Regions from separate parts of the Pseudomonas sp. Q12-87 genome, predicted to be linked through region 3. Evidence: predicted binding sites of a transcription regulator. Region 3 holds the regulator's gene; each other region holds the start of a gene.

The links. The regulator FliA, encoded in region 3, starts transcription of late flagellar genes. The targets are predictions, from matches to a motif close to CTAAAGTTTNNNNNNNNNNNGCCGNTAA.
Region 1: a site for FliA is predicted at 6,968-6,995, ahead of AD663_RS05810 (methyl-accepting chemotaxis protein). Genes of this name have one in related genera too.
Region 2: a site for FliA is predicted at 5,663-5,690, ahead of AD663_RS14730 (methyl-accepting chemotaxis protein). Genes of this name have one in related genera too.

The regions. Positions count from the first base shown of each region.
Region 1 covers NZ_LHVI01000010.1:209,192-219,666, reverse strand. The annotation lists gene AD663_RS05840 (LysR family transcriptional regulator) at 1-847, opposite strand, end outside; gene AD663_RS05835 (CTP synthase) at 862-1,587, shown strand; gene AD663_RS05830 (DUF2025 family protein) at 1,785-2,111, opposite strand; gene AD663_RS05825 (glycerophosphodiester phosphodiesterase) at 2,358-3,485, shown strand; gene AD663_RS05820 (PepSY domain-containing protein) at 3,634-3,939, shown strand; gene AD663_RS05815 (transporter) at 4,124-5,146, shown strand; gene AD663_RS05810 (methyl-accepting chemotaxis protein) at 5,231-6,856, opposite strand; gene AD663_RS29040 (hypothetical protein) at 7,192-7,335, shown strand; gene AD663_RS05805 (hypothetical protein) at 7,411-7,605, shown strand; gene AD663_RS05800 (MFS transporter) at 7,708-8,907, shown strand; gene arfB (alternative ribosome rescue aminoacyl-tRNA hydrolase ArfB) at 8,904-9,317, opposite strand; gene AD663_RS05790 (amino acid permease) at 9,539-10,475, opposite strand, start outside.
Region 2 covers NZ_LHVI01000020.1:238,277-248,751, reverse strand. The annotation lists gene AD663_RS14745 (cache domain-containing protein) at 1-913, opposite strand, end outside; gene AD663_RS14740 (carbon starvation CstA family protein) at 1,264-3,324, shown strand; gene AD663_RS14735 (YbdD/YjiX family protein) at 3,340-3,537, shown strand; gene AD663_RS14730 (methyl-accepting chemotaxis protein) at 3,830-5,626, opposite strand; gene AD663_RS14725 (TonB-dependent siderophore receptor) at 5,918-8,041, shown strand; gene AD663_RS14720 (LLM class flavin-dependent oxidoreductase) at 8,219-9,262, opposite strand; gene AD663_RS14715 (flavin reductase family protein) at 9,292-9,777, opposite strand; gene AD663_RS14710 (ABC transporter ATP-binding protein) at 9,819-10,475, opposite strand, start outside.
Region 3 covers NZ_LHVI01000024.1:177,363-187,837, forward strand. The annotation lists gene AD663_RS19140 (CheW domain-containing protein) at 1-185, opposite strand, end outside; gene AD663_RS19145 (ParA family protein) at 282-1,073, opposite strand; gene motD (flagellar motor protein MotD) at 1,123-2,007, opposite strand; gene AD663_RS19155 (flagellar motor protein) at 2,023-2,763, opposite strand; gene AD663_RS19160 (chemotaxis response regulator protein-glutamate methylesterase) at 2,763-3,902, opposite strand; gene AD663_RS19165 (chemotaxis protein CheA) at 3,951-6,209, opposite strand; gene AD663_RS19170 (protein phosphatase CheZ) at 6,240-7,025, opposite strand; gene AD663_RS19175 (chemotaxis response regulator CheY) at 7,044-7,415, opposite strand; gene fliA (RNA polymerase sigma factor FliA) at 7,579-8,322, opposite strand; gene fleN (flagellar synthesis regulator FleN) at 8,319-9,149, opposite strand; gene flhF (flagellar biosynthesis protein FlhF) at 9,266-10,475, opposite strand, start outside.

The sequences.
Region 1 (10,475 bases), on a different contig from region 3:
ACCCTGCCAACGGTTCGCCCAACGGAACCAGGCTCTGATGCTCGTCAATCAGGAAGTCCGGCAGCGCCGCAACCCCCAGGCCGGCCCGCACCAGCTCGGTGACCGAGAGCATGCTGTTGCAGCGATAGGCAGGCACGACGCCAGGAAGCTGTTGACGGCGCCAGGCCACGGTGGGGTGATCTGGAAGAAAATCATCCGGTGCTATCCAAGTCATGGAGGCCAGGTCTTGCTGTTGCATCGAGCGAAGGTAAGTGGCGCTGGCACAGACCCGGTACGCCACGTTGCCGAGGTTTCGACCGACCAGGTGTTCTGGCGGCGTACGGGTCAGCCGCAATGCGATGTCGGCGTCGCGGCGGCTGAGGTTGGCGAAGTCGTTCGAAGTGCTCAGTTCGAGGGTCAGCGCCGGATAGTTGGGCATGAACCGCGCCAGCGCAGGCAACAGCAATGCCTGCAGGACTGAGTCACTGCACGTCAGGCGTACCGTGCCGCTGATGACCTCACCGCCCTGCTCCACACCCACCCGCGCCGCCTCCAAGGCCTGCTCGGCGCGCTCGGCTTGTTCGGCCAATGTCTGGGCCAGACTCGTGGGCAAATACCCGGAACGGCTTTTTTCGAACAGAGGCTGACCCAGGGCCGCCTCAAGCCGGCGCACCGAGCGAAATACCGTGGACACGTCCACTTTCAGCAACCGCGAAGCCCGCGCCAGCGAGCCGCCACGGACAAGCGCCAGGATCAGGGAAAGATCGGGGTAGTCCAGACGATAGTGCGTCGATGCATTGATCACTTGGGGAAACGCCAATATTGATTGCGTGAGCGCCAATCTATAGTGGCAACCAGGAATCAACAAGCGGCGAGCCTCCCATGGAAAAACAGCATCCTTTGCACATTGCCTTGATCGGCGATTACGACCCACACATCACCGCCCACCGAGCGATCCCCATCGCACTGGAACTGGCCGGAAAACAAACCGGCCATGACATTCGTTTCCAGTGGGTGGCCACCGAGCTCATCGCCGACGACACGATGCTGAACGACTTCGATGGCGTCTGGTGTGTGCCGGGGAGCCCTTACCGAAACGAAGACGGCGCCTTGCGAGCCATTCGTTTTGCCCGCGAACAACGTCGCCCCTTCCTCGGCACGTGCGGCGGTTTTCAACACTCGGTACTGGAATATGCGCGCAATGTGATGGGCTGGGCCGATGCCGCCCATGGCGAAACCGCCCCCGACGCCGAACGGGCGCTGTTGACGCCGTTGAGCTGTGCCTTGATTGAAACCATCGACAGCCTCCGGTTCGAAGCAGATTCCCTGATTGCCAAAGCCTACGGACAGCAGACAGCTTTCGAGGGCTACCGCTGCCGATTCGGGGTCAATCCGGATTTCGAAAAGGATTTGCTGAGTGAACGCTTGCACGCCGTCTCCAGGGATTCGGCTGGCGATTTGCGAGCCGTGGAACTGCGCGACCATCCGTTCTTTGTCGCGACGCTGTTCCAGCCTGAGCGTGCTGCATTGGAAGGTCACGTACCGCCGCTAATCCAAGCATTCGTCGAAGCATGTGCCCATTCAATTCATAACATTCCTGTCAGCTAAAACAAAAACCTGTGGGAGCGAGCTTGCTCGCGATAGCGGTGGGTCAGTCAACATTGTTACCGACTGACAGTCCGCCTTCGCGAGCAAGCTCGCTCCCACATTTATTTCGGGCGCCTACCGATTCATTGTTCACCGCAAAGCCCAAGTGGGAGCAAGCTCACCCCCACAGGGCTTACATTTCAATTCAAGATTGCGGCTCAGCCTGCCACCAACTGCCGCACCGCCACGATTTCCGGCAGATCGCCGCGGGCCATGTAGACCCGCAGTGGTTCGCTGAGGTTGATGCGGTCGTCGATGTTCTGGTCCAGCAGCAACTGGATCCGCTCGCGCTTGAGGGCCATGGTGCCGTCTGCCGCGGGCGCCCAGACAAATTCGCTGGTGGGAATGATGCCGTCGTCGGCCACGTCCATGCCGAACGCGTCTTCGCTGAATCGCACAATGTATTGGCCGGTCTTGCGGTTCAGGCCAACGAAACCCTTGAGCTGGTCGGCGGCCTGACAGATGAATGTGGAGGTGGTGCGCATGGTAAACCTCATGAATGCGTCCTGCTGGACGTCCGGTCGATGGTTTACACACAGGGCATATGGAGCGATGGCTTCGCGTCTCCCTCTGCCGGGGAAACTGATGCGGCCAAGGGTACTGCAAAGCGACCCAAAAATGCGTGGGGAAAATCTGCTTTGCACATGTTTATGTCGGTATGGCGATAGCGCCAAAAGCGTTCAGTTGCTAAAAGATAGGTTTTGCAGAAAACCTACGAAAGGATCTCGAGCATGCCTGTTACTTTTACCCGCAGCGTCCTGATGCTGAGCCTGTTGCTCGGCTTCGGCCAGACACAAGCCTCGGAGGCGCCGAGCCCCAAGGTCCTGGCGACCCTCCAGGGCATTCCTCACCCAGCGGTCATCGCCCACCGTGGTGCCTCGTTCGACGCGCCGGAATCCACCGCCGCTTCCTACAAACTGGCCCGCGACTTGGGCGCGGATTATCTGGAACTGGACCTGCAACGCAGCAAGGACGGGGTACTGTTCGTGCTGCATGACGACAGCTTGCTGCGCACCACAGACGTCGCGATCAAATTCCCCGAGCGCAAGGACAGCACCGCCAACGCGTTCACCATGGCGGAACTCAAGACGCTCGACGCCGGCAGCTGGTTCAACACCGCCTACCCGGACCGCGCCCGTCCTTCGTTCGCGGGTCTGAAGATCCTCACTCTTGATGAAGTGATCGACATCGCCGAGGGCAACCCGCAGCAAAAACCGGGGCTGTACATCGAAACCAAGGAGCCGAAACTGTTCCCTGGCATCGAGCGCGATCTGAAGGACAAGCTGCAGGATCGCGGCTGGCTGAGCCCGTCCGGTTCCAAACTGGCCAAGCGCGCCACCGGGGTGGGCCAGGGCAAGGGCAAAGTTGTCTTGCAGACCTTTGAAAAAAGCAGCCTCGAATTGCTGCACAAAGAAATGCCGAAAGTGCCGAAGGTCCTGTTGTTGTGGGTCGGCGAAGGCAACATCGAACCCAAGTCCACGGTGCCTTTTGCCCAGTCCGGCGAAACCGACAAGGCGGCCTATTACGCCAAGCAGGAGCCCAAGGACAAGGCCGAGTTCGAAAAATGGGTCCAGTACGCCAAGGCCCAGGGCGCCATCGGCACCGGACCGTCCGCTGCGTTGACCCATGGCGGTAGCCAGAGCTACGCAGACTTGGTGCAACCGTGGATGAACCAATACACCCATGACCAAGGTTTGCTGGTGCATGTCTACACCGTGGATGAAGCGGTGGACTTCAAGAAAGTGATGGATGCCGGCGTCGATGGCATTTTCACCAACCGCGCCAGCGAACTGCTTAAATACTTCAAGCGCCCCGAAACTGGCAGCGTGGCGCAGCTGTTGGAGAAAAGCGGTTACTGACCCGAATACGCCCATGGGACTACGGTTTTATTTCCATGGGCTTATCCCGCGTTTCAAAAGTTTTCCGAATTAAGGGTGAGTTAAGTTGCCAGAGATAATCTGAACCCACTTGAACGACTCACCCTTAATGACACCAAGGAAAGAACTTATGAAAACGTTGACTGCCCTGTTCGCCGCTGCTGCCCTGACCCTCACCGCCGGCCTTGCCCAAGCGGATGTGCGGATCGACCAGATCCCTCAGTTGGTCAAGGATGGCAAGATCAAGTCCCTCGAATCGATGAACGAAGAAGCCCTGAAGTTGCACCCGGGCGCGACCATCACCGACACTGACCTGGACAATCACTTCAATGGCTATGAGTACGAAGTGGAACTGAAAACCGCTGACGGCAAAGAGTTTGATGTGGACTTCGATGCGACCACCGGCAAAGTCCTGAGCAACAAGCAAGACACTTGATCTAAAGCAAAACATAAAGAGCCGCGCAACTTTCGAGTTACGCGGCTCTTTTGCGTGCGCGGTGTAAATCTTTACCGGTCTGGCAAGGCAACCCAAGCTGTCACAAAAGCATCAAGAAAGCTTGCGATGATGCCATTCAAGTGAACCTGTCGCCGCCACAGGCACTTCCCGCCAGCGAGACCTCATGAACCACAGCATCGATCAAAGTCACCGCGATCCGGATCTGTTCGGCCTGCTTTACGGCTTTCGTTTCCGTCCTGGCGAACGCGGACGGGAAATCGATTCGGCCCAAGCCCTGCAAAGCCTGGAACAACCGCAAAATGAAGATGAGTTTCTCTGGCTGCACCTGAACCTGGCCCACGCGGCGTGCGAGCGCTGGATGAAAAGTCATCTGGCCTTGCCCGAGGATTTTTTCGAAGCCTTGCACGAAGGCTCGCGCTCGACCCGCATCGAACATGTGGACTCAGCGCTGTTGGCCGTGGTGAACGATGTCGTGTTCAACCTCAGCAACCTCGTCTCTTCGGATGTCTCCACCTTGTGGGTGTGCGTGCGCAGTCGATTGATCGTCAGCGCGCGGTTGCAGCCCCTGCACTCGGTCGACAAGCTGCGCTCATCGGTCAAGGCCGGCGAATGCTTTCGCTCACCACTGGAACTGCTCGTGCATCTGTTGCGCGACCAAGGCGAAGTGCTGACCCAGATCGTGCGCAAGACCAGCCTGAGCGTCGATCAGATCGAAGACCAATTGCTGTCTTCGCGATTGTCGACCAATCGCAGCGAATTGGGCAGCCAACGCCGGGTGCTGGTGCGCCTGCAACGGCTGCTGGCCCTGGAACCTGGATCGTTGCTGCGCCTGCTCAATCGTCCACCGCAGTGGTTGCAAAAGGAAGACGTCAAGGAGTTGCGCAAATCCACCGAGGAGTTCGCGCTGATCATCAACGACCTCACCGCCCTGGGTGAACGGATCAAACTGTTGCAGGAAGAAATAGCCGCCAACCTCAATGAACAAAGCAACCGCACCCTGTTCACCCTGACGGTGGTCACAGTGCTGGCATTGCCCATCAACATCATTGCCGGTTTCTTTGGCATGAACGTCGGCGGCGTGCCACTGGCCGGTGATCCCGAGGGTTTCTGGATCCTCGTGGCACTGGTGGCGACCTTCACGCTGATTGCCGGGCGATGGGCGTTCCGCAAGCGGCGTGATTATTGAGGTCGACCCTCTAGCCCCTAGCTCATCATGGGTTTTGTGGCGAGGGAGCTTGCTCCCTCGCCACAGGTCAGCAAATGTATGAGATCAAGCACTCAACCGCGCCGTTACTTCGTTCAACTGGCCCGACAGGCCATGCAGATTACGACCAGCGGCCTCGGTGCGCTGGACGTTGTCCAGGTTGGTGCTGGCGATGCTGGTGATTTCAGTGAGGTTGCGCGAAATGTCCTCGGCCACGGAGGTCTGTTCTTCCGCCGCAGTAGCGATCTGGCGGTTCATGTCGCGAATCGCTTCGACGGCCTGGGTGATGCGTTCGAGCATGGCGCCGGCCTGGGTCACCTGTTCCACGCTTTCTTCACTGCGCGACTGCCCGCTCTCGATAGCCTGGGCCGCGTCCACAGCGCCGGTTTGCACGGTCTGGATAATCTGATTGATCTCAATGATGGACGACGCCGTGCGCTGGGCCAGGCTGCGGACTTCATCGGCGACTACCGCAAAACCGCGTCCAGCCTCACCGGCGCGCGCTGCTTCGATGGCGGCGTTGAGAGCCAGCAGGTTGGTCTGTTCGGCGATCCCTCGAATCACCTCAAGCACCTTGCCGATGCGACCGCTGTCGGTTTCCAACTGGCGAATAACCGTGGCCGTGTTGGCGATTTCACCGCGCATGCGCGTGATGGTGTGAATGGTCCCTTGCATGACCTTCTCGCCCTGCTGCGCCGAATGATCGGCATCGTCGGCCGCCCGCGCCGCATCGGCGGCGTGACGGGCAACTTCCTGGGCGGTGGCGGACATTTCGTTCATCGCGGTCGCCACCTGGTCGGTGCGTTCGAATTGCTCATTGGTGCCATGGCTCATCAGGCCGGCGATGGCGTTGAGCTCGCCACTGGCGCTGTTCAGCTCAGTGGCACTGCGTTGCAGGCGAGTAAAGGTTTCGGCGAGGAAATCACGCAAGGTGTTGGCTGCCAGCGCCAGGTCACCCAATTCGTCCTGACGGCTGCTGACCACCCGCTCGGCAAAACGACCGCGACTCAGTTGGGTCACGTATTCGATCAGGCTACGGATGGGCTGCACCAGGCTACGGTTGACCAGCCACAGGCTGAACAGTCCGATGAGCAGGCTCGAAACCAGCATCACCACGGCACCGAGCAGGATCGTGCGTTCGGCCCCCGCGCTGATCGATACCGACTGCTCGGCCCCAAGCTTGTGCAGGTCGATTACCAGTTCGCTCATTTGCTCACTGGCCGCGCGGTCCACACCTTTTACTGCCGCATCGCCCGCTGCCGCATCGCTACCCGCCGCGACAAACGCATCACGTCCCTTCTGATAGGCTGCGCCCAACTGCCGATGCTCGTCACGCAGGCGCTCGATGCGCGCCTTGATCGGCGCCGGAACGCCTGCATGCCCGGTCAATTCGCCCAGAAGCGCCTGGACATCGTGCTGGCGGTCTTCGAATTGCTTCCAATATTTATCCAATTCCGCCGGCTGCTTGCCGCGCAACAGCACGTTTTTCCATTCCTGGACCTGCACCTTGAATTGCAGGTTGGCCTCGTCGATCAGCTGCGAAGCGCGCAACGGGCCGTCGATCAAGTTGCGGTAGTTCTGGACACCGTCGGAAAGGAAATGAAAGGACGCCAGGGCGATCAGCAACATTGCCAGCAGGCTGCCGCTCAGCAGAGCGAGAATCTGGGTTTTCAAGGACTTTTGTAGAAACATGAAGGGCGATCTCAGGGTACGAAAAAGGGCCAGGTTCAGAGAGCGACACGTCCCGACCTCCATGTCCGCGGTACGCGGCGTCGCAACCGAATGCGAGGGGATATGCCTGGGCTATCGGCCCGTAATCCGCGGTCTTGAGCGTTTCCGACCATCGGTCGAGAAAGCGAATCGCTGGTTATCAGACCTCTAAATGGACGTACCTGTGCAGACAACCCCATCTGTCGGCGCAACGGAAATTAATCGTCTATTTGTCATTTTCCCTGCTGTATCCTGCCCAGGCTTTGTAAAAGCGCGGATCTACCCGATCGATCAACAGACTTTGCGAGGAGCGCGATATGCACGAGATCCCTAATCTCCCCTTCCCAAGCCTGCACGACACTGAGCAGACGACCACGCTACAAGCCGGGGGGCAACCAGACGCCCAGCAACCCGAGCCGAAAGAAGCCACTGAACGCCGCCAGGCCGACAACGAAGACTGATACACCCGCATCACCAGACCGTGTGGAAAGCGCTAAGATGCGCTTTCCACACTGCCTGAATCCCGAGCCCCTACCATGACCGATGACCGCGACACCTTCAGCGAAGCCCAAGCCAGCGTGCTGATCGGCACCGCCGAAAAAATGGTCGAGATCTGGACACGCCTCTCCCCTGAGAAACAAGCCGCCCTGCTGGCCCGTTTCGGCACCGAAGAAAATGCCCTCGCCGCGCTGGTCACCACGCAACTGGTCGGCCAACGGCCCGACAGCTGAAAAACCGCTGGGCAAATAGTTTTACTTTTACCTCCGCTGACAGCACGCTCGCCGCTATCATAAGCAGCCTATCTATCCTGCTGCTCCGTGGACCCTTTCCCCATGTCAGATTCCCCGCGCGCCTTGGCGGTCACGCTGCAAGTCGTCTCCATCGTCCTGTTCACCTTCATCGGCTACCTGAACATCGGCATTCCCCTGGCAGTGTTGCCAGGCTACGTCCACAGCGAACTGGGTTTCGGCGCGGTGATGGCCGGGCTGGTGATCAGCGTGCAATACCTGGCCACCCTCCTCAGTCGGCCCTATGCAGGACGAATCATCGATAACCAGGGAAGCAAGCGCGCGGTCATGATCGGTCTCGCCGGCTGCGGGCTGAGCGGTGTGTTCATGCTGGTATCGGTCTGGACGCCGCATTTGCCCACGTTCAGCCTGATCAGCCTGTTGATCGGTCGCCTGGTGCTGGGCAGTGCGGAAAGCCTGGTGGGTTCGGGGTCGATTGGCTGGGGCATCGGCCGAGTGGGTGCGGCCAATACCGCCAAAGTGATTTCCTGGAACGGTATCGCCAGTTACGGCGCGCTGGCGATCGGTGCGCCATTGGGGGTGTGGCTGGTCAATAGCCTGGGGCTGTGGAGCATGGGCGTCAGCATTATCTTGCTGGGTTTGCTGGGTTTGGCACTGGCCTGGCGCAAGACTGCCGCGCCCATCGTCGTCGGCGAGCGTCTGCCGTTCATGCACGTGCTGGGGCGTGTTCTGCCGCACGGCTGCGGCCTGGCCTTGGGCTCCATCGGGTTTGGCACCATCGCCACCTTCATCACCCTGTATTACGCCACCCAGCACTGGGACAACGCGGTGTTATGCCTGAGCTTGTTTGGCGCCAGCTTCATCGGTGCGCGCTTGTTGTTCGGCAACCTGATCAACCGTCTGGGTGGTTTTCGCGTGGCGATTGCCTGCCTATCGGTGGAAACCCTGGGCCTGTTGCTGCTGTGGCTCGCCCCGGATGCCCACTGGGCCTTGGCAGGCGCGGCATTGAGCGGCTTCGGATTTTCCCTGGTGTTCCCGGCCTTGGGCGTGGAGGCGGTCAACCTGGTGCCGGCTTCCAGCCGTGGAGCCGCGGTAGGCGCCTATTCGCTGTTCATTGACTTATCCCTGGGGATTACCGGCCCCTTGGCTGGAGCGATTGCCGCAGGCTTCGGCTTTGCCTCGATTTTTCTGTTCGCGGCCCTGGCGGCCCTCGGCGGACTGGCGCTGAGCGTCTATCTGTACCGGCAGGCGCCGAGGTATCGCGAGGAACGGGAGAGAAGCTAGAAATCCACCTTGCCGCGCCCGGCCTTGATCGAGCCGCGCTTGGTCTTGGATTCCAGGCGGCGTTTTTTCGAACCCAGGGTCGGCTTGGTCGGGCGACGTTTCTTTTCAACCTTGGTGGCGCTCAGGATCAGTTCGGTCAGGCGCTCCAGGGCATCGGCGCGATTCTGTTCCTGGGTGCGATACTGCTGGGCCTTGATGATCAATACACCGTCGCTGGTGATGCGACTGTCACGCAGGGCCAGCAAGCGTTCCTTGTAGAACTCGGGCAAGGACGAGGCCGGGATGTCGAAACGCAGGTGCACGGCGCTGGACACCTTGTTGACGTTTTGCCCACCGGCCCCCTGGGCACGGATGGCTGTCAGCTCGATCTCGGCGTCCGGGATGTGCTCAGTGTTGGAAATCGCCAGCATGGGAAAGGGTCCGAAATCAGGCTCCACAGAATACCGCGAATCCCCAGGGCGACGCGTAACTCCTGTGGGAGCAGGCTTGCTCGCGAAAGCGGTGGGTCAATTTTGATGATGTTGGATGTGCCACCGGCTTCGCGAGCAAGCCCGCTCCCACAGGGGTTGGGGTCTTGCCTGAAACAACAAACCCGGCACTTGGCCGGGTTTGTTGTTTCTTTCAGGACTGCTTACTTGGCAGCAGCCGCCACAGCCAGCTCATGCCGGGCACTGCGCTTGTCCTTGATCAGGTAGCACACCCACATGAACACCAACCACACCGGAATCGCATACACCGAGATCTGGATGCCGGGGATCAGCAACATCACACCCAGGATGAACACCACGAACGCCAGGCAGACGTAGTTGCCATACGGATACCACAGCGCCTTGAACAACGGCGTCTGGCGGGTCTGGTTCATGTGCTGGCGGAACTTGAAGTGCGAGTAGCTGATCATCGCCCAGTTGATTACCAGGGTCGCGACCACCAGCGACATCAGCAGCTCCAGCGCATGCTGCGGGATCAGGTAGTTCAGCAGCACCGCCACCAACGTCACGGCAGCCGAAGCGAGGATTGAACGCACCGGCACGCCACGCTTGTCGATCTTGGCCAGAACCTTGGGCGCATCGCCCTGCTCGGCCATGCCCAGCAGCATGCGGCTGTTGCAGTAAGTACCGCTGTTGTACACCGACAGCGCCGCCGTCAACACCACGAAGTTGAGGATATGCGCCGCCGTGTTGCTGCCCAGCATCGAGAACACTTGCACGAACGGGCTGCCGCTGTAGGCATCGCCGGAGGCGTTGAGGGTGGTCAGCAGACTGTCCCAAGGCGTCAGGGACAACAGCACCACCAAGGCGCCGATGTAGAAAATCAGGATCCGGTAGATCACTTGATTGATGGCCTTGGGGATCACGGTTTTCGGTTTGTCGGCCTCGGCGGCGGTGAAACCGAGCATTTCCAGGCCACCGAAGGAGAACATGATGATCGCCATGGCCATCACCAGGCCGCTCACGCCGTTGGGGAAGAACCCGCCGTGGGACCACAGGTTGGTCACTGAGGCTTGCGGGCCGCCGTGACCGCTGACCAGCAGGTAGCTGCCCAACGCGATCATGCCGACGATCGCCACC
Region 2 (10,475 bases), on a different contig from region 3:
GGATCTCGCCGATGGCTTCGCCAAGGCGATCGGTGGCGTTTTTCAGGATGCCCAAGCCGTTTTCCTGGCCATTCTCGATGACATGGCTGGCCAGTTCGAACTGGAACTTTATCGATACCAGCAGTTGGCTGATGCCGTCGTGAAGCTCGCGAGACACCCTGGAACGTTCTTCTTCCTGCAAGCTGACGATGCGCTGGTTCAGGCGTTGCAGTTTTTTGTCGGCCAGGCGATGTTCGCTGACGTTGAGGGTCATGCCGCCGGCGAATACCAGCAGGACCGCCACCAGCGCGATGGCGGCGATGGCCTGCATGGTGGTGTGGATGCCCTGGGCCACTTCATCCCGGGCTTGCTGGGTGGCGCGCTCGACATCTTCCAGGTAGATGCCGGTGCCCAGCATCCAGCCCCATCGATCCAGCATGACCACGTAGGCCAGCTTGTCGGTCACCTGGCCGGAGGAGGGTTTGTTCCAGGCATACCGCTGGAACCCTTCGCCGGACTCGGCACTCTTGAGCAGCGCCTGGATCACCGGCAGTCCGTGGGGATCCTTCATGTCCCAGAGGTATTGGCCCACCAGTTCCGACTGGCGTGCGTGCATCAGGCTGCGACCCTGGCGGTCATAGACGAAAAAATAGCCGTTGATGCCGAAGCTGAGCTTGCGCAACTCCTCCAATACCTGCTGCTGCGCGCGCTCGTCGCCCTGGCCGTTGTTGTACAGCGGGGCGATCAGGCTTTGGGCCATTTCAACGTAGTTTTTCAGTTCGGCGCGCTTGCTGGCCAGGATGCTGTCTTCGATCAGTTGCGCCTGCTGGTCGCCCAACTGGCGATTGAGCGAAATCACCAGGGCGCAGATCACTGCGATAGCCAGGACCAGGGGCAAGATCCCGAGGGCGACGATTTTGTGTTTGAGCAGCATCGGTACTCCTGTCCGGGCCCGGCGGTGGGAGGTGGATGGGACGCATCATATGCCAAACCTTCCAACGCTCAATAACCCTACCGGATATTAGGCTTCAAACCTGTGGGAGCGGGCTTGCTCGCGAATGCGATATTCCAGTCGCTTCCTGGTTGACTGGCACACCGTATTCGCGAACAAGCCCGCTCCCACAGACATATTGGCTTCTACGTAGAACTACGTAGGTAACCCATACGTAGTACTGCGGATTTATTTATTGACGGCATGCGGCGATATTGGCTGCGCTCCGAATAGCCGGGGCACACTATAAAAACAATCGCCGCAATCCACTGGATATCGGCAGGAGACACGCAATGACAACCCGTCTGGTTAAACACCTCGCCTGGTTTGCCGTGGCTGTTCTTGGAGCCTGTGCGTTGAGTGTCGTGGCCTTGCGCCGCGGCGAACCCATCAACGCCCTCTGGATCGTCGTCGCAGCCGTGGCCATCTACCTGGTCGCCTACCGCTACTACAGCCTCTTCATCGCCAACAACGTGATGCAACTCGATGCGCGCCGGGCCACGCCTGCCGTGCTCAACAACGATGGCCTGGACTACGTCCCGACCAACAAACACATCCTTTTCGGCCACCACTTCGCGGCCATCGCTGGCGCGGGGCCGCTGGTCGGGCCGGTGCTGGCGGCGCAGATGGGCTACCTGCCCGGCACGCTCTGGCTGATCGCCGGCGTGGTGCTGGCCGGTGCGGTGCAGGACTTCATGGTCCTGTTCCTGTCCACCCGCCGCAACGGTCGCTCCCTGGGCGACATGGTGCGCGAGGAAATGGGCCGCATCCCCGGCACCATCGCGCTGTTCGGCTGCTTCCTGATCATGATCATCATCCTTGCGGTGTTGGCGCTGATCGTGGTCAAGGCCCTGGCCGAGAGTCCGTGGGGCATCTTCACGGTGATGGCGACCATCCCGATCGCGATGTTCATGGGCGTCTACATGCGCTACATCCGCCCGGGCCGCATCGGTGAGATCTCGCTGATCGGCGTGCTGTTGCTGCTGGGCTCGATCTGGCTGGGCGGGCAGATTGCCGCCGATCCGGTCTGGGCCAAGGCGTTCTCGTTCACCGGGATCCAGATCACCTGGATGCTGATCGGCTACGGTTTTGTCGCAGCGGTGTTGCCGGTGTGGCTGATCCTGGCGCCGCGGGACTACCTGTCGACGTTCCTCAAGATCGGCACCATCGTCGCCCTGGCGATCGGCATCCTGGTCACCATGCCCGAGCTGAAAATGCCGGCGCTGACCCAGTTCACCGACGGCACCGGCCCGGTGTGGAAGGGCGGTCTGTTCCCGTTCCTGTTCATCACCATTGCCTGCGGCGCGGTCTCGGGCTTCCATGCGCTGATCTCCTCGGGCACCACACCCAAGTTGCTGGATAACGAAACCAACGCCCGCTATATCGGTTACGGCGGCATGCTGATGGAGTCCTTCGTGGCGATCATGGCCATGGTCGCTGCATCGGTGATCGAGCCGGGCGTGTACTTCGCCATGAACAGCCCGGCGGCGATCGTCGGCGGTGACGTGGTGGCTGTGGCGCAGACTGTCAGCAGCTGGGGTTTTGCAATCACCCCTGAAGCGCTGCAAGCGGTGGCCAAGGACATCGGCGAAACCACCGTCCTGGCCCGTGCCGGCGGTGCGCCGACCCTGGCGGTCGGTATCGCGCAGATCCTGCACTCGGTGTTGCCGGGTGAGAACACCATGGCGTTCTGGTACCACTTCGCGATCCTGTTCGAAGCGCTGTTCATCCTCACGGCCGTGGACGCCGGCACCCGTGCCGGGCGGTTCATGCTCCAGGATCTGCTCGGCTCGTTCGTGCCTTCGCTCAAGCGCACCGAATCCTGGCCGGCCAACCTCATTGCCACCGCCGGTTGCGTGGCGCTGTGGGGCTATTTGCTGTACCAGGGCGTGATCGATCCGCTGGGCGGCATCAACACCTTGTGGCCGCTGTTCGGCATCTCCAACCAGATGCTGGCCGGTATCGCCCTGATGCTCGCCACCGTGGTGCTGATCAAGATGAAGCGCCAACGCTACGTCTGGGTCACGTTGCTGCCGGCGGCCTGGCTGCTGATCTGCACCACCACCGCAGGCCTGATCAAGCTGTTCGACGCCAACCCAGCGATCGGCTTCCTGGCCCTGGCGCGCAAATACAACGACGCCCTGGCTGCCGGCCAGATCTTGGCCCCGGCCAAGAGCGTCGAGCAGATGCAGCACGTGGTGTTCAACGCCTACACCAACGCAACGCTGACGGTGTTGTTCCTGTTCGTGGTGTTCAGCGTCCTGTTCTACGCGCTCAAGGTCGGCATCGCCGCCTGGGGCACGAAAGAGCGCACGGACAAAGAAGCCCCATTCCAGGCCCTGCCGGACGCTTGATAGAGGATTGCAACGATGTTCAATGACTTGAGTCGCCTCGGTAAATACCTCGGTCAGGCCGCCCGCCTGATGGTCGGCATGCCCGACTACGACAACTACGTCGAGCACATGCAAACCAAGCACCCGGACAAGCCGATGATGGACTACGAGGCGTTCTTCCGCGAACGCCAGGAAGCCCGTTACGGCGGCAAGGGCGGGCCCAAGTGCTGTTGAATTGATGTAGCCCCTCCTGTGGGAGCGGGCTTGCTCGCGAAGGCGTCGGGTCAGTCGCCGTTGATGTGGCTGACCGACCGCCTTCGCGGGCAAGCCCGCTCCCACAGTGGTTTTTTGGGGCGCCTCAAAATTGGCGTACACCGCAGAACCCTTGTGGGAGCGGGCTTGCTCGCGAATGCGTCAGATCAGTCGCCTCGATGTTGACTGACCCACCGCCATCGCGAGCAAGCTCGCTCCCACAGTTGTTTTGGGTGGCCTTGAGATCTGGGGTGTACCGAGGGTTTTTGGTCAGTCAATCCGCCAACAACACCGCCGCATCGAACCCGACTCGCAAGTTCCCCCAGTGACGGCCGCCGAAGAAGAACGGTACGTCGATCTCGGTCATGATTTCGCCGGTGTCGCGCAGGTAGGTCTGGAGCAGGAAGCGCTGGACGTTGCCCGCCGCGCGCAGGCCGATCGGGTCGTTGAAAATCCGCTTGTTGCGGCATACCGGCAGGTCTACGGCCCGGTCCCCGGTCGGCGGCTTCGAAACCCAGCTGTTGTTCACCGGGCAATAGCCCTTGGTGTCGACGATGAACGAAACCTTGCCGCCCGGTGTGCTGCGGGTGAGCTTGTCGCATTCTTCCTGGCAGACCTGGGCGAAGCGTTCGGTATAGCTGGTCATGTACTGCTTGGGGTCGGTACCGGGAATCAGTTTGTAACTCTGATCGAACAGATTGAGGCCTTCGCCTTGCAGTTCTTCCAGGCGTACCTGCAACGTGTTGCGGCACTCGCTGGCCCGGGTGATCGCGGCGTCCAGCTTGCCGTGGCCGAGCACGAAGCGACCCAGTAGCGTCTGGACCTTCTCAGCCACGCCGGACAGATCACGGGTGGCCGTCGCCGAATGCTGCATACGCTGGTCAATCGACTGGCTGTCGGCGTGGATCTGCGTGACCCGTTCGTTGATCCCGGTGTTGGTATCGGCAAACTGCTGGATATGGTCGGCGATGTCGGCGAGCTTGCCGTTGGTGGACTCGAAGTCGACGATCATGCTTTCGAAATGCCCCGACGCGCGCTCCACTACTTTCTGGGTTTCCCGGGCGCTGTGGCTGATCTGCGTGGTTTGCTCGTGGGTGGAGCTGACTTCCTGGAGCATGGCGTCGATGTTGCGGGAGATATCGTCGGTGGCCCGGCTGACGTTTTGCGCCAGCGTGCGTACCTCGTCGGCCACCACGGCAAAACCACGGCCACTTTCGCCGGCCCGGGCGGCTTCGATGGCCGCATTGAGGGCCAGCAGGTTGGTCTGGGCAGAGATCTGCTGGATCAACCCGACAATCGACTTGATGCTGGACGAGCGCTGGTTCAAGGCGTCCACCAGCGTGGCGAACTCACCGAGGCTGTTGGATATTTCGCTGATGTTGCCGGTCACTTCCAGCAGCTCGGCGTAGGAGTCGCGGGCGATGCTCAGGTTCTGGGCGGTGGTGCTGGAAATGCCCTGGGTCTGGCGCGAGACTTCTTCGATGCGGCCCACGGCGGTGTTGCTCTGGTCCATCACTTCCTTGGCGAAACGCGCCTGGTGGGTGGCGCTGTCGCTGGAGTCGCTGATGTTTTTCAGCGAACGTGCCGATTCGACGGCGATGTGCACGGTCAACGCCTGGACGTTGCTGATGATCTCCCGCTGCTTGGCCAGGAACCGGTTGCAGGTGCCGGCCAGGACGCGGATTTCGTCGTGAGTCACCAGTGGCAGGTCCTTGGACAGGTCGCCTTCACCGTTCGCGATCTCCTCCAGGGCCTTGGTCATCGCCGTGACAGGCCGCACGATAAGGTGGCGGAAGTACCAGACCATGAAGCTGATCATGCCCATTGTCAGCAATGTGCCGAACAGCAGGGCATGGGTAAGGCTGTCGAGGCGGCCTTCGATCTGGCCCAGCAAGGCGCTGTCCAACTGAGCGTTATGCAACTGCAAAACGATCTCGGCGCGGGCACTGAGGGCCACCCAATACAGCAACCCGCTGACCAGCACCAACAGGAAAAGGCTCGATAGCTTTTTAGTGAGCGTATCGAAAAATCGCATCTCGATAGACTCGTACAAGGCCTTTAACGTTTGCATGCCGCTGCTCCTGCGAAAAATTGACTCAATGGCATACATTCGACCGCGGAGGCGAAAGCTTTAGAAATGTGGGCTATTTGATATCATTTTTCTTGCTGGGCTTTTGGGGGAGCGGGCTTGCTCGCGAAAGCGGTGTGTCATCCCAATCTGTATTTACTGACCTGACGCCTTCGCGAGCAAGCCCGCTCCCACAGGGTTGGTGGCGCTATGTAAATGATACAAAATATTTACTGGGAATTATTCTCAAAGTATATTCGCTCTCATTAACGTCCCTTTCATGAGTGCAGCGTCTTGAATCGTTCCACCCCCCTCGCTAATCGCAACCTTTTCATCAAGTGTGTGCTGCCAACGTTGTCCTGCTGTTTCATCACAAGCCCAGTGTGGGCGCAGGGCACGCTCGAGCTGCCGGCCACGGACATCCAGGGCAGTCGTATCACTCAGGACGAGGGCTACACCGCATCGCAAGCCAGTACGGCGAGCAAAAGCGATGTTCCGATCAAGGAAGAAGCGCAATCGATCAATGTGGTGACCCAGCAGACCTTGGCCGATTATCAGGTGCGCTCGCTGGGCGACGCGATGAAGTTCGTCAGCGGCGTCAGCCAGGGCAACACCTTGGGCGGCTCGCGGGACTCGCTGATCAAGCGCGGTTTCGGCACCAACGACGACGGCTCGATCCTGCGCGATGGCGTGCGCTCGAACCTGGGACACAACTTCAGCGCCACCACCGAGCGGGTCGAAGTGCTCAAGGGCCCGGCCTCCATGCTGTATGGCGCGCTGGAACCCGGTGGCCTGATCAACGTTATCAGCAAGAAGCCCGAATACGCCCAAAGCACCACGCTGAGCGGCTCGGCCTACAGCGAAGGCGGCGGCACCATGGCCCTGGATACCACCGGGCCGCTGGGCGATACCGGTCTGGCTTATCGCCTGATAGCCGAGCGCGGCCATGAAGACTACTGGCGCAACTACGGGGTCAACGAGAGCACGCTCGTGGCGCCGTCCCTGGCCTGGACCGGCGAGCGCGCTTCGTTGAACCTGAGCTATGAATACAACGAATATTCCAACCCGTTTGACCGTGGCACGGTGTTCCAGAACGGTCATCCGGCGGACATCGACTATGACAAGCGCCTCGATGAACCGTGGGCCAAGAGCACAGGGATTCGCGAGACGGCTACCGCGCGGTTCGAGTATGAGCTGAGCGATGCGTGGAAAACCCGGGTGACTTATGGCTGGAACAATGACCGGTACAGTCTTTCGATTGCGCAGCCCAACTCATTGACGGGTAACACACTGCGCCGGGCGGCTAACGGTGCTCATTACGATGATGAAACCCGATATGCGAGTTGGGATTTCATGGGTAAGCAGGAGCTGTTCGGCCAGCGCCATGACCTGTTGATCGGTGTCGATAATCAGGTGTCGGACCAATACCGTGGCAAGACCTACCGTGGCGTAGCACGGGGTGGCTTCGATATCACTGAACCGGTATATGGCGGTCTGGGGGAACCCAGCGTCATCAGCCCAACCCAAAGCAACCTGAGCAACCAGCTGACTTCCAGCTCGGTATACATGAAGGACAACTGGCATCTGGACGATCGCTGGATCCTGGTCTTCGGCGGTCGCTATCAGCACTACGATCAATTCAGCCAGCAAGGGTCAGTCCAGAGGGTGCCGGTTCGCGACGACAATGGCGATGCCTTTGTCCCATTCCTGGGCATGGTCTACAAGGCCACCGAGGAGCTGTCGTTGTATGGCAACTACAGCCGTTCGTTCAAGCCCAACGATACTGTCGATGACAACCTCAGCACCTTCAAGCCGGAAGAGGGACGCAGCTACGAAATCGGTGCCAAGTACGACCCGTTGCCGGGCTTGAACATCAACGTCGCGCTCTTCGACATCGAGAAGAAAAACGTCGTGACGTCTTCCACCGTCAATGGCGTGACCCTGGCAGAAGCCGCCGGCAAAGTCGGCTCCCAAGGCCTGGAACTGGACATCACCGGACGCCTGGCCGAACGTTGGGACTTGATCGGCACCTACGCCTATACCCAAACCGAGATTTTGGATGATCCAAAGAATGAAGGCCATCGCCTGGCCGATGCCCCCAAGCACACCGCCAGCCTGTACCTGAGCCACCACCTGAACGTGCCTGCCGAATTCGGCGCCTGGCATGCCGGCGCCGGCGCGCGTTATGTCGGCGAGCGCGCCGCCAACAACGCCAACGATTTCTGGCTCAGCAGCTACACCGTCGCCGACGCCTTCCTGCGTTGGGAATCGCCGGTGCTGGGGCACAAGACCTCGCTGCAACTGAACGTAGACAACCTGTTCGACAAGCAATACTACCCGTCCTCCACCGGTAGCCAATTGCAAGTCAATGTCGGTGAGCCGCGTACCGCCAAGCTGAGCGCCAGCGTGACGTTCTGATCAGCGGATGAATAAAAATGCCCGGCTATAGAATGCCGGGCATTTTTTATTTCAGCTTCAGGCCGCCATCGCGAACACGGACGGTGGCGTAAACAGCTGTTGCATACGCCACAAATCCACAGTGGGAGCGAGCTTGCTCGCGATGGCACTTCAACGGCCTGCCCAAAGGCCAGGGGATCACCGAAACGCCGGCACCACCTGCTGGATAAACAGCTCCAGGGATTTTTTCTTCTCTGCATGGGGCAAGCTGTTATCGCACCAGAAGCTGAACTCATCCACACCGAGCTCCTGGTAATACTTGATCCGGGCGATGATTTCCTGCGGTGTGCCGATCATGGTGTTCTTGCGGATATTCTCCAGTTGAAACTCGGGGCGCTCGGCGAACTTTTCTTCCGGGCTTGGCGCGAGGAAGCCATTGACCGGCACTTGTTTGTTGCCGAACCAGGCGTCGAAGGTGCGATAGAACTTCGAAATGGCCTTGGCGCCGACTTTCCAGCCATCGGGATCATCGGTGGCGTGCACGTGGGTGTGGCGCAGCACCATCAGCTGGGGACGTGGCACGTCAGGGTTGTTGTCCAGGGCCGCCTGGAACTTGTTCTTCAGGTCCAGGACTTCTTCATCGCCTTTCATCAACGGCGTAACCATCACGTTGCAGCCATTGGCGACGGCGAAGTTGTGGGAGTCCGGGTCGCGGGCGGCGATCCACATCGGTGGGTGCGGCTTGCGGATCGGCTTGGGCACGCAGGTGGACGTGGGGAATTTCCAGATATCGCCATCATGGGCGTAGTCGCCTTGCCACAGGGCACGCACTACCGGGACCATTTCCCGCAGGGCCTGGCCACCGGAGGAGGCCGGCATGCCACCGGCCATGCGGTCGAATTCCACTTGATAGGCGCCACGGGCCAGGCCGACTTCCATGCGCCCGTTGCTGATTACGTCCAGCAGCGCGCATTCACCGGCTACCCGCAACGGGTGCCAGAACGGCGCGATGATGGTGCCGGCGCCCAGGTGGATGGTGGTGGTCTTGCCGGCCAGGTACGCCAGCAACGGCATCGGGCTTGGCGAAATGGTGTATTCCATGGCGTGGTGTTCGCCGATCCACACGGTGCTGAAACCGCCGGCCTCGGCCAACAAGGTCAGCTCGCTCAGGTCCTCGAACAACTGGCGATGGCTGACGCTTTCGTCCCAGCGCTCCATGTGTACGAACAGGGAAAATTTCATGGCGCTATCTCTTGTTGTTGACGATCGGTTCAGGCGAGGACGGGCAGGGCGCCCATCTTGCCGTGGCAATAAACCAGCGGCCCCGGTGTGTGCTGTGGCACGATCAGGTTCTTCACGGCGCCGACCATGATGGCGTGGTCGCCGCCTTCGTATTCACGCCACAGTTCGCATTCGATGATGGCGGTGGCGTTGCTCAGCAACGGGTTGCCCAGCTCGCTCAGGGTCCACTCGATGCCTTGGGCCTTGTCCTTGCCTTTGCGGGCGAAGGCGTAGGCTTCGCTCTGTTGCCCGCCGGAGAGCAGGTGGATGGCGAAGCGTTTGTTCTTGATCAACACCGGATAGGAATCTGAGCTGTAGTTGGGGCAGAACAGCACCAGGGCCGGGTCCATCGACAATGAACTGAAAGCGCTGGCGGTGAGGCCGACGATTTGCCCGTCATCGTCCAGGGTGGTAATCACCGTCACGCCGGACGGGAACGAGCCCATGACTTGTTTGTAAACGTTGGCATCGATCATTTCGCAGTCCTCGCACTCAAGCGGTTATGACGCAGTATTCATCAGTGAGCGCCGGCGGCCTTGTTCAGGTCACTCTCAGCCCATTGTGTGTAGACGCAGGCATCGGCCGTGGCCCAGCGCACGCGCACCGGATCGCCGGCCTTGAGCGGCATGCCGGCGGCGGAAAGTGCCTTGACGGTCAAGGAAGTGCCGCCAGGCGTGACGACGCTGCAGGTCTGGCTCTCACCGAGAAACAGCACTTCCACGACCTTGGCGGCGACTTCATTCCAGCCGGCCGGCAAGGGTTCCTGTGCCGCTTGTTCCACGCTCAGGGCCAAGGCTTTTTCCGGACGTACCATGAGCAACACGTCCTGGTCGGTTTGCAGCCCGGCGGTCAGTCGGATCGACAGCGACTGCCCTTCGAACGACGCTGCCGCGTTGCCCTGGGCCTTGAGCTTGAAGAAATTTGAATTGCCCAGGAACGATGCGACGAAGGCATTCGGCGGGTTCTGGTAGAGGTCGTAGCCGCTGCCCAGCCCGACGATCTTGCCGTGGCTGAAAATCGCGATGCGCTGGGACAGGCGCATGGCTTCTTCCTGGTCGTGGGTCACGTAGACAATGGTGATGCCCAGGCGCCGGTGCAATTGGCGCAGTTCGTCCTGCAAGTCCTCACGGAGTTTCTTGTCCAGGGCGCCGAGGGGTTCGTCCATCAGCAGGAT
Region 3 (10,475 bases):
GCCTGCTCTTCGAGCACGGCGGCTTGAAATTCATCCAACTCACCCGGGGCCTGAACGGTTTCGGGCAATGCCTCGATCACGCTCGGCTCAGGTGGCAATTCTTCGGTCGCTTCCTGCAACAGCCCGTCCAGATAGGACTGCAGGGCCATTTGCGGACGCGAGGTCGTCTTTATCGGCCGGTTCATGGGAACAGTGCGCCACTTGAAAAGGTTATCGGCATGAATGCGCCAGGACTTGAGCGCTCGCAAGCGAACGCGATGCCTGTGGAGAGCCTGGTCACCTTAAGCCACCTGCTGGGGAACGAGTTGTTGGGCCAGCAGGTGCTTGAGCAGCGCGCGGTAGGCCAGCACACCACGGCTCTTGCCATCAAATTGTGAAGGGGTCACGCCGGCACGACTGGCATCGCGCAGGCGGGTATCGACCGGTATGTAGCCCTGCCAGATGTCGTCCGGGTACATGTCCCGCAATACGCGCAGGGTCCCCAGGGACGCCTGGGTGCGGCGGTCGAACAGGGTCGGCACGATATTGAAGGCCAGGGTTTGCTTGCGCGAACGGTTGACCATCGCCAGGGTATTGACCATGCGCTCCAGGCCTTTCACCGCCAAGTGTTCGGTCTGCACCGGAATCACCAATTGCTGGCTGGCTGCCAGGGCGTTGACCATGAGCAGCCCCAGCAGCGGCGGGCTGTCGATAATCGCGTAATCGAAATCCTGCCACAGTTGTGCCAGAGTCTTGGCGATCACCAAGCCGAGGCCGCTCTGTCCTGGCGACTGACGCTCCAGGGTGGCCAGGGCGGTGCTCGACGGCAGCAGGGAAATCCGCTCGTCGCTGGTGGACAGCAGCAATTGCCCCGGCAAGCCTTCGGGCACGGTGCCCTTATGCAGGAACAGGTCGTAATTGCTGTGTTCCAGGGTATCGGGATCGTAGCCAAAGTAACTGGTCATGGAGCCGTGGGGGTCCAGATCGACGATGACCACGCGCTTGCCCGCCTCGGCCAGCAATCCGGCTAAAGCGATGGAAGATGTGGTTTTGCCCACACCACCTTTTTGATTGGCGACTGCCCAGACTCTCATTCGGATCGTTCCTCCCGGCCGAAACAGGCTCGACCGAGAAATAGCTCGGTTATAAAGCGGGTGACGGAGAATTGACGGCACTCTGTCTTCCCGGCGACTTGACCGGGGCCGGTGCAGTTTGTGTGCCAGCACGCTTCAATGCCGCATCGGGTTTTGCATTGGCCGTACCGGTACCCGTCAGGCTGCGGCGGACGTCGAGGTTGCGCGACACCACCAGCACCACTCGCCGGTTGCGCGCGCGCCCCTCGACCGTAGCGTTGTTGGCCACCGGCTGGAACTCGCCATAGCCTACCGAGGCCAGGCGACCGGGGTTCACGCCCTGCATGGCGAGCATGCGGACGATGCTCGCCGAACGGGCCGAAGACAGCTCCCAGTTGGTCGGATACTGCGCGGTACGGATCGGCTGGTCGTCGGTAAAGCCTTCGACATGGATCGGGTTGTCGAATGGCTTCAGGATCGCCGCCACTTTGTCGACGATGTTGAAGGCCAGGTCGCTGGGCATGGCGTCACCACTGCCGAACAACAGGCTGGAATTGAGTTCGATCTCGACCCACAGTTCGTTGCCGCGTACCGTCATCTGGTTGGAGCTGATCAGGTCACCGAACGCGGCGCTGATGTCATCGGCAATGCTTTTCAACGGATCGCTGCCGCCGGCGATACCGGCATCGACCTGATCGGTGTCCTTGACCAGCGGCTTGGCCGGGGTCGTGCTCTTGGGCCGCTCATCGCCGATGGGAATGGGCTTGAGGGCATGATCGGAGTCGGTGAAGACGCCGATCAGCGCCTCGGAAATAACCTTGTACTTGCCTTCGTTGACCGACGAGATCGAATACATGACCACGAAAAAGGCAAACAGCAGCGTGATGAAGTCGGCGTAGGAAACCAGCCAACGTTCATGATTGACGTGTTCTTCAGTGTGCCTGCGACGTGCCATGTGCCATCTCCCCCATCAGTCCATGAAGCCCTGGAGCTTCAACTCAATGGAACGCGGGTTCTCGCCTTCGGCGATCGACAGGATCCCCTCCAGCAGCATTTCGCGATAGCGCGACTGGCGCAACGCGATGGACTTGAGCTTGGCGGCAATCGGCAGCAGCACCAGGTTGGCACTTGCCACACCATAGATCGTGGCCACGAACGCAACCGCGATGCCGCTGCCCAGTTGCGACGGATCGGCCAGGTTGCCCATGACATGGATCAGGCCCATCACCGCACCGATGATGCCGATGGTCGGCGCGTAGCCGCCCATGCTTTCGAATACCTTGGCCGCTTCGATGTCACGGCTCTCCTGGGTGTAGAAATCCACCTCCAGGATGCTGCGGATGGCTTCCGGCTCGGCGCCGTCCACCAGCAATTGCAGGCCTTTGCGCGAGTAATTGTCGGGTTCGGCATCGGCCACCCCTTCCAGGCCCAGCAAGCCTTCCTTGCGAGCGGTCAGGCTCCAGTTCACGACCCGATCGATACCGCCGGCCAGGTCGACCCGCGGCGGGAACAGGATCCAGATCAGCACCTGCATGGCGCGCTTGAACGCGCTCATCGGCGACTGCAGCAATGCAGCGCCGACGGTGCCACCGAGCACGATCAAGGCGGCCGGGCCGTTAGCCAACGCCCCCAGGTGACCGCCTTCCAGGTAGTTGCCGCCAATGATGGCGACGAACGCCATGATGATGCCAATCAGGCTGAGCACATCCATTACAGGCACGCCTCGACCAGGTGCCTGCCGATATCGTCCAACCCGTACACCGCGTCGGCAAGATCCGCTTTCACGATAGCCATCGGCATGCCGTAGATCACGCAGCTGGCTTCATCCTGGGCCCAGATCGCGCTGCCGCCCTGCTTGAGCAGGCGCGCGCCTTCGCGACCGTCGGCGCCCATGCCGGTGAGCACCACCGCCAGAACCTTGTCGCCGTAGGACTTGGCGGCGGAACCGAAAGTGATGTCCACACAAGGCTTGTAGTTCAGGCGCTCGTCACCCGGCAGGATTTTCACCGCGCCGCGGCCGTCGACCATCATCTGCTTGCCACCCGGCGCCAACAACGCCAGGCCCGGTCGCAGGATGTCGCCATCCTCGGCTTCCTTGACGCTGATGTTGCACAGCTTGTCCAGCCGCTCCGCGAACGCCTTGGTAAACGCCGCCGGCATGTGCTGGATCAGCACGATGGGGGCCGGGAAATTGGCCGGCAATTGGGTCAGGACCCGTTGCAGCGCCACCGGGCCACCCGTGGACGTACCGATGGCAACCAGCTTGTAGGCCTTGCGCTTGGGTGCCGGTGACGACGTGCTGGCGGGTGCCGGCGCCGGGCGAGCAGGCGCGGGGGCCGGAGCGCTGCGCACCGGTGCCGGATTGAAGCTGCTCGAGGAAACCGGGGTCGATACAGGGCTTGGCGCTGCAGCAGGTGCAGGCGTCGGTGCGCTGTAGGCGGAGACACGCCGGTTGCTGCGGGAAATGCTATGGACCTTTTCGCACAACAATTGCCGGACCTTGTCCGGATTGCGGGAAATGTCCTCAAAATTCTTCGGCAGGAAATCCACCGCCCCGGCGTCCAGCGCATCGAGGGTCACCCGGGCGCCTTCATGGGTCAGGGAGGAGAACATCAATACGGGGGTCGGGCAGCGCTGCATGATATGTCGCACTGCCGTGATGCCATCCATCATCGGCATCTCGTAGTCCATGGTGATCACGTCTGGCTTGAGGGCCAGCGCCTGATCGATCGCCTCTTTGCCGTTGGTCGCCGTACCGACGACCTGAATCGTTGTGTCAGCCGAAAGAATTTCCGAGACGCGGCGGCGGAAGAACCCCGAATCATCCACCACCAGGACTTTAACTACCATAAACACTCCGTTAGACGAGGCGCGGCTCTGGGCCACGCCTGTCTTGAATCAAATACGCCGTGCGGCGTAGCGCTTGAGCATGCTTGGCACATCGAGAATCAACGCGATGCGGCCGTCGCCGGTGATGGTGGCGCCGGACATGCCCGGGGTGCCTTGGAGCATCTTGCCCAACGGCTTGATGACCACTTCTTCCTGGCCCACCAACTGGTCGACGACAAAGCCGATCCGCTGGGTGCCCACCGAAAGGATCACCACATGGCCTTCGCCCTGTTCCACGTGAGCCGCAGAGCTGACCAGCCAGCGCTTGAGGTAGAACAACGGCAGTGCCTTGTCCCGCACGATCACCACTTCCTGGCCGTCCACCACGTTGGTGCGCGACAGGTCGAGGTGGAAAATCTCGTTGACGTTGACTAGCGGGAAGGCGAACGCCTGGTTGCCCAGCATCACCATCAGGGTTGGCATGATCGCCAGGGTCAGCGGGACCTTGATGACGATCTTCGAGCCCTTGCCCTTGGTCGAGTAGATGTTGATGGTGCCATTGAGCTGGGCGATCTTGGTTTTCACCACGTCCATGCCCACGCCACGTCCGGAGACGTCGGAAATTTCGGTCTTGGTCGAGAAGCCTGGTGCGAAGATCAGGTTAAAGCAATCCGACTCGCTGAGCCGGTCCGCCGCGTCCTTGTCCATCAGGCCTTTCTTCACGGCGATACCGCGCAGGACATCAGCGTCCATGCCCTTGCCGTCATCGGAGATGGACAACAGGATGTGGTCGCCTTCCTGTTCAGCCGACAGGATGACCTTGCCGCTGCGGGGCTTGCCCATCGCTTCGCGGTCAGCCGGCTCTTCGATACCGTGGTCGACCGAGTTGCGCACCAAGTGGACCAATGGGTCGGCCAGGGCCTCGACAAGGTTCTTGTCCAGGTCGGTCTCTTCGCCCACCAGTTCCAGATTGATTTCTTTCTTGAGCTGGCGAGCCAGGTCACGAACCAGGCGCGGGAAGCGCCCGAAGACTTTCTTGATCGGCTGCATCCGCGTCTTCATGACGGCGGTCTGCAGGTCGGCCGTGACCACGTCGAGGTTCGACACGGCCTTGGACATGGCTTCGTCCTGGCTGTTGAGGCCCAGGCGAACCAGGCGGTTACGCACCAGCACCAGTTCGCCGACCATGTTCATGATCTCGTCCAGGCGCGCAGTGTCGACCCGCACAGTGGTCTCGGCTTCGCTGGCGGGTTTTTCCGCCGGCGCAGCCGCAGGGGCACGGGCCGGCGCCGGGGCAGCTGCAGCGGCAGGCTTGGGGGCCTCGGCTTTCGGCTCCGGTGCCTTGGCGGCGGGTTTAGGCGCTGCCTTGGCCGCGGGTGCGACGGTGGCGGCGGGCGCAACAGAAGCCGTACCGACTTCGCTGAACTTGCCTTTGCCGTGCAGCTCGTCGAGCAGCGACTCGAATTCGTGGTCGCTGATCAGGTCGCTGCCGGCCGCAGCAGCGGCAGGCTTGGCCGGAGTCGGCGCGGAAGCGATGGCCGAATCCAGCGCGTCAACGGCAAAGGTGCCCTTGCCGTGCAACTGATCGAGCAGCGCTTCGAATTCATCATCGGTGATGTCGGAGTTGTCGCCGGCCGCTTTCGGCGCGGCTGGGGTCGCCGGGGCTGCCGCAGGAACGACGGCATCGACCGCGAACTGGCCCTTGCCATGCAACTGATCGAGCAGTGACTCGAACTCAGCGTCGGTGATTTCATCGCTGCCAGCAGCAGAGGCCGCCGGCGCAGCAGGGGCGACAGGAGCGGCTGGTGCCTCGGCCTCGGCCTTGACGGCGTTCAGCGAGTCCAGCAGTTGTTCGAATTCATTATCGGTGATGTCACCCGATGCTTCGGCGACCGGTTCTTCAACGATCGTCTCGACCACCGGTGCGGCGTCAGCCGATTGCGGCTCGGCCAGGCGCGACAGCGCGGCAAGCAACTCAGGGGTGGCCGGGGTAATCGGCGAGCGCTCACGCACTTCGCTGAACATGCTGTTGACCGCATCCAGCGCTTCAAGCACCACGTCCATCAATTCCGAATCGACGCGTCGCTCACCCTTGCGCAGGATGTCGAACACGTTTTCGGCAATGTGGCAGCACTCCACCAGCTCATTGAGCTGGAGGAAGCCGGCGCCTCCTTTTACAGTGTGGAAACCGCGAAAAATTGCATTGAGCAGATCTGCATCATCCGGTCGGCTTTCCAGCTCGACCAGTTGCTCAGACAGTTGCTCTAGAATCTCGCCGGCCTCAACCAGGAAATCCTGAAGGATCTCTTCATCGGCGCCGAAGCTCATTAGTGGCTGCTCCTAAAACAGGGCTAAAACTCAGAATCCAAGGCTGGACAGCAAATCGTCCACATCGTCCTGACCGGACATAACGTCTTCTCTTTTATCGGCATGAATCTGCGGACCTTCACCCTGAGAGAGATGTTTTTGTGGATCTTTTTCAGCAAGTATCGCTTCACGGTCGTGTTCGATGCCTGCAAAGCGGTCGACCTGGCTGGCCATCAACACCAGTTTGAGCAGATTGCTTTCCACTTCGGTGACCAGTTGGGTCACACGCTTGATTACCTGGCCTGTCAGGTCCTGATAGTCCTGGGCCAGCAGAATGTCATTGAGGTTGCTCGCCACCGCACGGTTCTCGGTGCTGCTGCGCGTCAGGAAACCGTCGACTCGACGGGCCAGTTCGCGAAACTCCTCGGCACCCACTTCGCGGCGCATGAAGCGGCCCCAGTCGGTGCTCAGGGCCTGGGCTTCTTCGCTCAGTCCATTGACCAACGGGGTAGCGCTTTCCACCAGGTCCATGGTGCGGTTGGCCGCGGCCTCGGTGAGCTTGACCACATAACCCAGGCGCTCGGTGGCGTCAGTGATCTGCGAGACTTCCTCGGCCTGCGGCATGTGCGGGTCGATCTGGAAATTGACGATCGCACTGTGCAGTTCACGGGTGAGCTTGCCGACTTCCTGGTACAGACCACGATCGCGGGTCTGGTTGAGCTCATGAATCATTTGAACCGCATCACCGAAGCGGCCCTTTTCAAGGCTGTCGACCAGTTCGCGGGCATGTTTTTTCAGGGTCGATTCGAAATCGCCCATTGAAGATTCGTTATCCATAGCTCCCCCGTGGCGCCGTTAACCGATGCGTTCAAAGATTTTTTCGATCTTCTCTTTCAACGCCTGGGCCGTGAAGGGTTTGACCACGTAGCCGTTCACACCGGCCTGGGCCGCTTCGATGATCTGCTCGCGCTTGGCTTCGGCGGTGACCATCAGCACCGGGAGGTGCTTGAGTTTTTCATCGGCGCGCACGTGGCGCAGCAAGTCGATACCGGTCATGCCGGGCATGTTCCAGTCAGTCACCAGAAAGTCGATGCTCCCGCTGTTGAGGACCGGGATGGCAGTAGTGCCATCGTCGGCCTCGACCGTGTTGGTGAACCCAAGGTCACGCAACAGGTTCTTAATGATCCGCCGCATCGTTGAGAAGTCATCAACGATGAGGATTTTCATGTTCTTGTCCAATTCGACCTCCAAGCAGTCTTAAACGCGTCCAGCACCTGAACGCGCCATTTCAATCAATCCGGCACAACACTCGACAACGGTACGGAGCACAACGAATGACGACTGGTACGGCGCACGCCATACCTGTCTTGCCATGTCTCCACACTGCCTGTCAGCGCGCTCGCCACTCCCCCAAACGCCCCCGCAAACGGGCCGCGCACTGGCTGTGTAACTGGCTGACCCGCGATTCGCTGACCCCCAGGACTTCACCGATTTCCTTGAGGTTCAGCTCTTCGTCGTAGTACAGCGCCAAGACCAGTCGCTCACGCTCCGGCAAATTGGCAATCGCATCCGCCAGCGCGCTCTGGAAACGCTCATCTTCCAGGTCACGCGACGGCTCCATGTGAGCACTCGCGCCGTCCTCGTGCAGTCCTTCGTGTTCGCCGTCCTGCAACAGGTCGTCGAAACTGAACAGGCGACTGCCCAAGGTATCGTTCAAAATCCCGTAATAATCATCGAGACTTAACTGGAGTTCGGCCGCAACCTCGTGATCTTTAGCGTCACGCCCGGTTTTAGCTTCAATTGCACGAATGGCATCACTGACCATGCGGGTATTGCGATGCACCGAACGCGGTGCCCAATCACCCTTGCGGACTTCATCGAGCATTGCGCCGCGAATGCGGATACCGGCATAGGTCTCGAAACTGGCACCCTTGCTCGCGTCATATTTGTTCGACACTTCAAGCAAACCGATCATGCCCGCCTGGATCAAGTCCTCGACCTGGACACTGGCCGGCAACCGGGCCAGCAAGTGATAGGCGATGCGCTTGACCAGGGGCGCGTAACGCTCGATCAGTTCGTATTGGGCGTCCCGTGCCGATTTCTTGTAGAGATGGTTGTAACCGCTGGCTGTCATAACACGGGCCCTGCTGTTTGTTGCACGAGACGCTCGACGAAAAATTCCAGATGCCCGCGTGGGTTGGCCGGCAGTGGCCAGGTATCGACCTTCTGGGCGATTGCCTTGAACGCCAGCGCGCATTTGGAACGTGGAAAGGCTTCATAGACGGCACGTTGCTTCTGGACAGCCTTACGTACGCTTTCGTCGTAAGGCACGGCGCCGACGTATTGTAGGGCGACGTCCAGGAAGCGATCCGTGACCTTTGTCAACTTGGCGAACAGGTTGCGTCCTTCCTGAGGGCTCTGGGCCATGTTGGCCAGGACACGGAAGCGGTTCATGCCGTAGTCGCGGTTCAATAACTTGATCAGGGCATAGGCGTCGGTGATGGACGTCGGCTCGTCGCAGACCACCAGCAATACCTCCTGGGCGGCGCGGACGAAACTGACGACCGAGTCGCCGATGCCGGCTGCGGTGTCGATCACCAGCACATCGAGGTTGTCCCCGATGTCGCTGAAGGCCTGGATCAGGCCCGCGTGCTGGGCCGGGGTCAGGTGAACCATGCTCTGGGTGCCGGAGGCTGCCGGCACGATGCGAATCCCGCCGGGCCCTTGCAAGAGCACATCGCGAAGTTCGCAACGGCCTTCGATGACGTCCGCCAGGGTGCGCTTGGGTGTGAGCCCCAGCAGCACGTCGACGTTCGCCAGGCCCAGGTCGGCGTCCAGCAGCATGACCCGTCGGCCAAGCTCTGCCAGAGCCAGGGACAAGTTCACTGACACGTTAGTCTTCCCGACGCCACCTTTGCCGCCGGTCACCGCGATCACCTGTACGGGATGCATGCTGCCCATGTTCGTTCTTTACCTTGTCTTACTTAGACGGAGGCCACATTACTGGCTGCGCGTTCACATACGGAACAATGCATGGCAGACCATCGATGTAGGTACAAAAAATATTCATGATTACCTCAGCCGACCTGCTTGGTCGGGCTGTGGTAGATATCAGCGAACATGTCAGCCATGGCTTCTTCGCTGGGTTCTTCCTGCATTTGCACACTCACGGCACGGCTGACCAGTTGATGACGGCGCGGCAGATGCAAATCATCCGGGATCCGCGGCCCGTCGGTCAGGTAAGCCACCGGCAGTTCATGGCCGATCGCCAGGCTCAACACCTCGCCCAGGCTTGCCGTTTCATCCAGCTTAGTCAGGATGCAGCCGGCCAGCCCGCAGCGCTTGTAGCTGTGGTATGCGGCGGTTAGAACCTGTTTCTGGCTGGTGGTTGCCAACACGAGATAATTTTTCGACTTGATACCACGCCCGGCCAGGCTTTCAAGCTGCATGCGCAGGGCCGGATCGCTGGCTTGCAGGCCGGCGGTATCGATCAGCACGACGCGCTTGCGCAGCAATGGCTCCAGCGCCTGGGCCAGGGATTGGCCCGGATCCACATGGGTCACCGACACATTGAGGATCCGGCCCAGGGTCTTGAGTTGCTCCTGGGCACCGATGCGGAAACTGTCCATGCTCACCAGGGCGATGCTCTGGGCGCCGTACTTGAGAACATAACGGGCGGCGAGCTTGGCCAAGGTGGTGGTCTTGCCCATGCCGGCAGGACCGACCATGGCAATCACACCGCCCTCTTCCAGCGGCTCGACTTCCGGTGTGGCAATCATGCGTGCCAGGTGCGCCAGCAACATGCGCCAGGCCTGGCGAGGCTCTTCGATGCCGTTGATCAGCGCCAGCAGGTCCCGGGACAACGGGCCGGACAGGCCGATGCGTTGCAGGCGACGCCACAGGTTGGCCTGGGCCGGACGGCTGCCTTGCAGCTGGTTCCAGGCCAGGGAGCCCAATTGAACTTCCATCAGTTCACGCAGGCTGTTGAGTTCGAAGCGCATCGAGTCCAGGGCACGCGGGTCGACACCACGGGCTGGCGCGGCCTGGGCCGGTGCAGCGCGACGCGGTTCGGCCGGGGCCGGTTCGATGAGTGGTTCAGCTGCGGTCAGCGGCAGGCCGGCGGTGAGCGGCTGGCCAGCGAACAATTGACGATTGGTGCCGGCAGCCTCGCCTTCACTGCTGCGCAGGCTCAATTCGGCCTGGGCGCTGGCGATGCGCGACTGGGTCTTGCGCAGCTCGTCCTCGAGTTCCATGTTCGGAACCCGCGGGGCCAGCGCCGACAATTTG